Regions from separate parts of the Candidatus Allofournierella merdipullorum genome, predicted to be linked through region 3. Evidence: a T-box and tRNA genes for the amino acid it is inferred to sense, from the RefSeq annotation. Region 3 holds a T-box; the other regions hold tRNA genes.
The links. A T-box is a leader RNA that pairs with one kind of tRNA and senses whether it is charged. The one in region 3 lies ahead of pheS (phenylalanine--tRNA ligase subunit alpha), so its partner is inferred to be a tRNA-Phe.
Positions count from the first base shown of each region.

Region 1 (2,185 bases), on a different contig from region 3:
TACGGCGTGGATTCCACCAACATCGTGGCCGAGGCCGAGCGCATCCACAAGACCAGCGCTGTGACCAGCGCCGCGCTTGGGCGGCTTCTCACCGCTGCCTCCATGATGGGCATCACTTTGAAAAGTGAGAAAGATTCCCTGACCCTCCGGCTCAACGGCGGCGGACCTGCCGGCACCGTACTGGCTGTAGCCGACGGCGCGGGCTGCGTCAAGGGATACGTGCAGAACCCGGTGATGGAGCTGCCTCTGCGCGGCGACGGCAAACTGGACGTGGGCCGCGCTGTGGGCAAGGACGGCACTCTGAGCGTCGTGCGCGATCTGGGCCTCAAAGAGCCCTATGTAGGGCAGATCCCGCTGGTGAGCGGGGAAGTGGCCGAGGACATCACCGCCTATTACGCCACCAGCGAGCAGACCCCTACCGTGTGCGCGCTGGGCGTTCTGGTCAACCCTGATCTGTCCATCCAGTGTGCGGGCGGCTATATGATCCAGCTTCTGCCCGGTGCTACCGAGCAGGAGATCTCCATGCTGGAGCAGAACGTCTCAAAGGCTCCCAGCGTCACAAAACTTCTGCAGCAGGGGATGGGCCCCAAAGAGATCATGGATCTGGTCCTGCAGGGGTTCGACCCGCAGGTGCTGGACGAATACGATGTGGCTTATAAATGTGACTGCAGCCGCCAGCGGGTGGAGCGCGCGCTGCTGAGCATGGGCCGCCAGGAGCTGGAGAGCCTTGCGCAGGAAGAAAAAAGTGTGGAAGTGAACTGCCAGTTCTGCGTCAAGACCTATAATGTAGACATTGCAAAGCTTCTGAAATCCCTGTAAAATCCTGATAAAACCATATGGTTTGCACATCTTTGGAGAAACTAAAATAAAGTTGAGAAATAGTCTTGACAAAGCAGGAAAGATGCGGTAAAATAAACACCGTCGCCAAAAGAGATTGGCGGTGCAAACCAATGGATTTGCGGCTTTAGCTCATCTGGTAGAGCGCCACCTTGCCAAGGTGGAGGTAGCGAGTTCGAGCCTCGTAAGCCGCTCCATTTTTTTGGAAGTTTAGCTCAGCTGGGAGAGCATCTGCCTTACAAGCAGAGGGTCAGCGGTTCGAGCCCGTTAACTTCCACCATTGTGGCCCGGTAGTTCAGTCGGTTAGAACGCTAGCCTGTCACGCTAGAGGTCGTGAGTTCGAGCCTCATCCGGGTCGCCATTTTTTGCCTCTGTAGCTCAGTTGGTAGAGCAGGGGACTGAAAATCCCCGTGTCATTGGTTCGATTCCGATCGGAGGCACCATTTTCTGCGGCTTTAGCTCATCTGGTAGAGCGCCACCTTGCCACGGTGGAGGTAGCGAGTTCGAGCCTCGTAAGCCGCTCCAAAAACAGAACCGACTTCTCCTCGGTTCTTATCTGGTGCCGTGGCCAAGTGGTAAGGCAAAGGTCTGCAAAACCTTCATTCACCGGTTCAAATCCGGTCGGCACCTCCAACCACACCGCAAACGTAACAGTTTGCGGTGTTTTTTGTTGCCCGCAGCGGGTCGACTGTGCTATACTGAAATTCTGATAACCTCGACATCAGAAAGGGGAGCAGCATAACCAATGGAACGTCGGGACAAAGTAAACTATTATCTGGACCTGGCAGAAAGCGTTTCTCAGCGCGGCACCTGCATGCGCCGGCATTACGGCGCGGTGATCGTAAAAAACGACGAGGTGATCTCCACGGGCTATGTGGGCGCGCCCCGCGGCCGCAAAAACTGCGATGACATGAAGGTCTGCATCCGCGAAAAGCTGAAGATTCCCCGGGGTGAGCGCTATGAACTGTGCCGCAGTGTCCACGCGGAGGCAAACGCCATCATCAGCGCCTCCCGCGACAAGATGCTGGGCAGTTCGCTGTATCTGGTGGGGATCGATATGGCCACCGGTGACTATGTCAAAAATGCCAGCAGCTGCTCCATGTGCAAGCGCATGGTCATCAATGCGGGCATCGAAAAGGTGTATATCCGGGATACAAGGAATGAATACCGTATGGTCCGTGTTCAGGACTGGATCGACAACGATGAGTCGCTTGAGGGCGTGTTCGGATACTGAGGGCAAAGGCGGTCTGTATTTTGAAGGATAACAAGCTGAAAACGATTTTTGTCTGCTCCAACTGCGGCGAGAGCAGCCCCCGCTGGATGGGCCGCTGCTCCAGCTGCGGGGCTT
Region 1 is NZ_DBFNWJ010000043.1:139,634-141,818, reverse strand. Features, by position in the region: gene hslO (Hsp33 family molecular chaperone HslO) at 1-819, shown strand, start outside; tRNA gene ACMNAY_RS07820 (tRNA-Gly) at 959-1,034, shown strand; tRNA gene ACMNAY_RS07815 (tRNA-Val) at 1,042-1,117, shown strand; tRNA gene ACMNAY_RS07810 (tRNA-Asp) at 1,122-1,198, shown strand; tRNA gene ACMNAY_RS07805 (tRNA-Phe) at 1,205-1,280, shown strand; tRNA gene ACMNAY_RS07800 (tRNA-Gly) at 1,287-1,362, shown strand; tRNA gene ACMNAY_RS07795 (tRNA-Cys) at 1,396-1,470, shown strand; gene ACMNAY_RS07790 (deoxycytidylate deaminase) at 1,583-2,071, shown strand; gene radA (DNA repair protein RadA) at 2,092-2,185, shown strand, end outside.
Region 1: it encodes a tRNA-Phe, which carries the amino acid that the T-box ahead of pheS (phenylalanine--tRNA ligase subunit alpha) is inferred to sense. The anticodon was not compared.

Region 2 (2,185 bases), on a different contig from region 3:
TGCTGGCGGGGGCGCGGAAGGCCGCCCGGTAGACCTTTTTGTTGTCGCGGATAAAGCGCAGGTAGGGCAAAAGATACTCCCGGGTGACCAGCACCAGTTCTTCCCGTTTCCGGCGGTCCAGATCGCCCAGGACCTCTTCGCCCCGGCGGGGGAAGTAGAACTCAAAGCGCCGGTTGATCGTTTCCATGGTCTCGTTCACCAGGTCGGCGATGGTCTCATAGTGCAGATAGAAGGTGGAGCGGTTCACTCCCGCCCGGCGGCATATCTCCTTCACCGTGATATACTCCAGGTCCTTCTCCTCCAACAGCGCGATGAGCGCCTCGTCCATCCGCACGGCGGTGTTGAAATATTTGCTCTCGGACTTGTTCATCCTGCCGCCCTCCCCGCGGTCACTCCCCTGCTTCGCTGATCTCCCGGGCCAGCTGCATGATCTCAAAGGCATATTTTTCCTTGCCCGAGCGCAGGAGCTTTTTGTAGATGGGATAGTTGAGGCCCACACCCATGATGCCCGAAACGCCCAGGACGATGCCCGCCCCCGTCATCAGAACGCCGCCGTTTCCGATCACCTGCATGGACAGGCACATGCCCACCCCCAGGACCAGGGTCATCAAAAGGCCGAAGCCGTAGGCGAAGATGTTGGCCGGGGCTTTGGCCCGGCGGTCCAGCTTGCGCAGGGCGACGACTTTGGAGGTGTCTTTGGGCGCGTACTCGTTGGCAATGGCTTCTGCAAAGATTTTGTCGGTATTCATTTTAGGTTTCTCCTCTGTGATGTGGTTTCGCAGCTGCTGATACCATCATAGAGGATGCGGGGCAAAAAAGGAACGACACCCTTCGCCCGTTGTGACGATTTAAGCCGGAGCCCCCGCGAAAATTTGCGAAGCAAAATTTCGCGGGGAAAAGGAGCCGCAGCGGAGTGAGCGCGCCGGTGACTTTTTGCAAAAAAAGTCGCCGCAAGCGATATGCCGCTCGTGGCCGCCCCCTGGGGCGGCCGGGGCCCCCGCGGAAATTTGCGAAGCAAAGTTTCGCGGGGAGAAGGAGGAGCAAGGGAGCGGGCGGATGACGCTTTTTTGCAAAAAAGCGTCGGAGCAAAGCGAACTTTGCTCCGACGCGGTGGTGCCTCCGATCGGAATCGAACCAATGACACGGGGATTTTCAGTCCCCTGCTCTACCAACTGAGCTACAGAGGCAAAAAAATGGAGCGGCTTACGAGGCTCGAACTCGCTACCTCCACCTTGGCAAGGTGGCGCTCTACCAGATGAGCTAAAGCCGCACATGGTCGGGATGACAGGATTTGAACCTGCGGCATCCTGCTCCCAAAGCAGGCGCGCTACCGAACTGCGCTACATCCCGTCTTTTGTCTATCTTTAAGGCCCATCGGGCCCAAAAGCACTGATAAAGAGGGCCGCAGCTCCCTTAGCGCAATTGTCGCGTGCTGCGCCGCACCGAAGGGCGGCTGGCCCGCTCTGTTGCGCGTCAAGGGCTCCGCCTCGCTTCATCCGCCACCGGCGGCGCTCGGCTTCGCCCACCGAACTGCGCTACATCCCGCTATGTTCGGGAAAAGGCTGGCGCCCGTATCCCAGAAGGGCACTTTCGCTATTATAACAGATTCGTCCCTCCGCGTCAATGCAGAGGGACGAATTTTTTTATTTTTCCTGCTGGGCCCGTTTTTCCTCGGCCTCTTCGGTGATGTCCTGGATCTCCGCCTGCCGCCGCTCCAGCTCCTGCTCCATCTGGGATTCCTCGGTCTTGATCTCCCAGTGGATGAGGAAGGTCAGCGCCGCCCGCAGCACGATGATGGCGGCCACCAGCCCGATCTCGGTGAACTCACGCACCACAACCGTGCGCAAAATCTCGCTGCCCAGCTTGAATTCCAGGCCCATGGCCATGCCCTTGGCCAGCTTGAGGCGGGTCAGGGGGTCACGGCGGATATAGTTCAGAATGCCCTGCAGCGCCGCCACAACGATGACGCCCACGCCGATGAACTCCAGCAGCACCACCGACAGGTTCACCAGAGTCACCAGGCCCTCGTGGAGCTGCTCATAGAGCGTGCTGAAAAACATCGGGTCGGCGTTCGTCACCCCTTCCGGGATCGGGGTCGCCATCGGAGCCATGCCCGCCATCAGTTCCATGTTCTCTCCTCCTCGCGCCCGCAGGCCGCAACGCCGGGCGCTTTCGTTTTGTAATA
Region 2 is NZ_DBFNWJ010000058.1:5,554-7,738, reverse strand. Features, by position in the region: gene ACMNAY_RS10470 (TetR/AcrR family transcriptional regulator) at 1-370, opposite strand, end outside; gene ACMNAY_RS10465 (dihydropteridine reductase) at 390-749, opposite strand; tRNA gene ACMNAY_RS10460 (tRNA-Phe) at 1,112-1,187, opposite strand; tRNA gene ACMNAY_RS10455 (tRNA-Gly) at 1,195-1,270, opposite strand; tRNA gene ACMNAY_RS10450 (tRNA-Pro) at 1,274-1,350, opposite strand; gene ACMNAY_RS10445 (DUF1622 domain-containing protein) at 1,644-2,129, opposite strand.
Region 2: it encodes a tRNA-Phe, which carries the amino acid that the T-box ahead of pheS (phenylalanine--tRNA ligase subunit alpha) is inferred to sense. The anticodon was not compared.

Region 3 (2,185 bases):
TCACATGCAGCCCGTTTTCCGCCAGCCAGGCCGCCGCCGCGCCCCGCAGCGCGTAGTAGGGCGCGCCGCTCTCGGCCCGCAGCACCTGGATGTCCGCCAAAGAAAAGCCGCCCAGCCCCTTGCCGCAGGCTTTCAGAAAGGCTTCCTTGGCGGCGAAGTTCGCCGCCGCGCTGGCCGCCCGCCGCGCCGGGGAGAGCTTTTCCAGAAAGGCCCGCTCTTCCGCCCCGAACACCCGCTGCCAGAAGGCCTCGCTGCCAAGGCTTTTTTCCATCCGCTCAATGCGCACCATATCCACGCCAACGCCGGCGACCATACGCAGTTCCCTCCTTTTCGGTAACAGTTTTATGGTATCACGGCCGGGCGCAGTTTACAAGGCGATGAAATGCGCCTTTTGGCTTGCAAAACGGCGAAGGGTGTGCTATCATAAGTGCTGTGAAACGCGCTGACGAAGGAAAGTAGCGCCGTTCTCCCGGCACAGAGAGGGGCCCCCCGGCTGCAAGGGCCCTGCGGTGGGGGCGGAGGTGAAGTTCCCTTCCGAGCGGCTTTGCTGAACCCTTCGGCAGTAGGCAGAGACGGCATTCCCCCGTTAGCGGGAGCTTGAGTGTTTGCTCAAAGAGCAAGAATCCGGGTGGTACCGCGGAGCTTTTACCGGCTTCGTCCCTGTGAAAACACGGGGGCGAGGCCGTTTTTGTTTGCCCCCCGAAGGAAAGAGAGGAAACGACATGAAAGAGGCATTGGAACAGATCCGCCAAACGGCGAGCCAGCTGATCGCCGCCGCCGACAGTGAGAAGGCAGTGGACGAGCTGCGGGTGCGCTTTTTGGGCAAAAAAGGCGAGCTCACCGGCATTCTGAAGCAGATGGGCAAACTTAGCGCCGAAGAGCGCCCGGTGGTGGGCGCGCTGGCGAACCAGGTGCGCGAGGAGATCGACGAGCGCATCCGCGCCCGCATGAAGGAGCTGGCGGACGCCGCCCTCACCGCCCGCCTTGCCGGCGAGACCATCGACGTGACCCTGCCGGGCAAGCGCCCGGAACAGGGCGGCCTGCACCCCTTCCATCTGGTGCTGAACGACTTCAAGGACATCTTCCTGGGTATGGGCTTTGACGTGGTCAGCGGCCCCGAGGTGGAGCTGGACCACTACAACTTCGAGATGCTCACCATCCCCAAGACCCACCCCGCCCGCGACACCCAGGACACCTTCTACATCACCGAGAACATCCTGCTGCGCACCCAGACCAGCGGCATGCAGATCCGCACCATGGAGAAGCGCAAGCCTCCTATCCGCATCATCGCCCCCGGCCGGGTGTACCGCTCCGACGCGGTGGACGCCACCCACAGCCCCATCTTCCATCAGATCGAGGGCCTGGTTGTGGACGAGGGCATCACCTTCAGCGACCTCAAAGGCACGCTGGAAGTGTTCATCAAAAAACTCTACGGCCCCGACACCAAGGTGCGGTTCCGTCCCCATCACTTCCCCTACACCGAGCCCAGCGCCGAGATGGACATGAGCTGCTTCAAGTGCGGCGGCAAGGGCTGCTCCATGTGCAAGGGCGAGGGCTGGATCGAGATTCTGGGCTGCGGCATGGTGCACCCCAAGGTGCTGGAAAACTGCGGCATCGACTCGGAGAAGTACACCGGCTACGCCTTCGGCATCGGCCTCGAGCGTGTGGTCATGATGCGCTACGGCATCGACGACATGCGCCTTCTGTACGAAAACGACCTGCGCTTCTTAAAGCAGTTTAACTGAGGACAAGGGGGACAACACCAATGGTATTACCCATGAACTGGGCGAAGGAATTCGCCGATCTTACCTGCTCCGCCAAGGAGATGGCCGACCGGCTCACCATGACCGGCAGCAAGGTGGAGTGCTACGAAAATGCCGCCGACGCGGTGGAAAACGTGGTCATCGGCCGCATTGTGTCCATCGTGCCCCATCCGGACTCCGACCACATGGTCATCTGCCAGGTGGAGGTTGGGCAGTCTGCGCCGCTGCAGATCGTCACCGGCGCGGCCAACCTCAAGGTGGGCGACCTTGTGCCCGTGGCGCTGGACGGCTCCAAGCTGCCCGGCGGCGTGGAGATCAAAAAGGGCGTGCTTCGCGGCGTGGAAAGCTGCGGCATGCTGTGCAGCCTGGGCGAGCTGGGCCTGACCGTCCACGACTTCCCCTACGCCATCGAAAACGGCATC
Region 3 is NZ_DBFNWJ010000051.1:7,441-9,625, reverse strand. Features, by position in the region: gene ACMNAY_RS09610 (holo-ACP synthase) at 1-313, opposite strand, end outside; T-box leader at 434-665, shown strand; gene pheS (phenylalanine--tRNA ligase subunit alpha) at 723-1,745, shown strand; gene pheT (phenylalanine--tRNA ligase subunit beta) at 1,766-2,185, shown strand, end outside.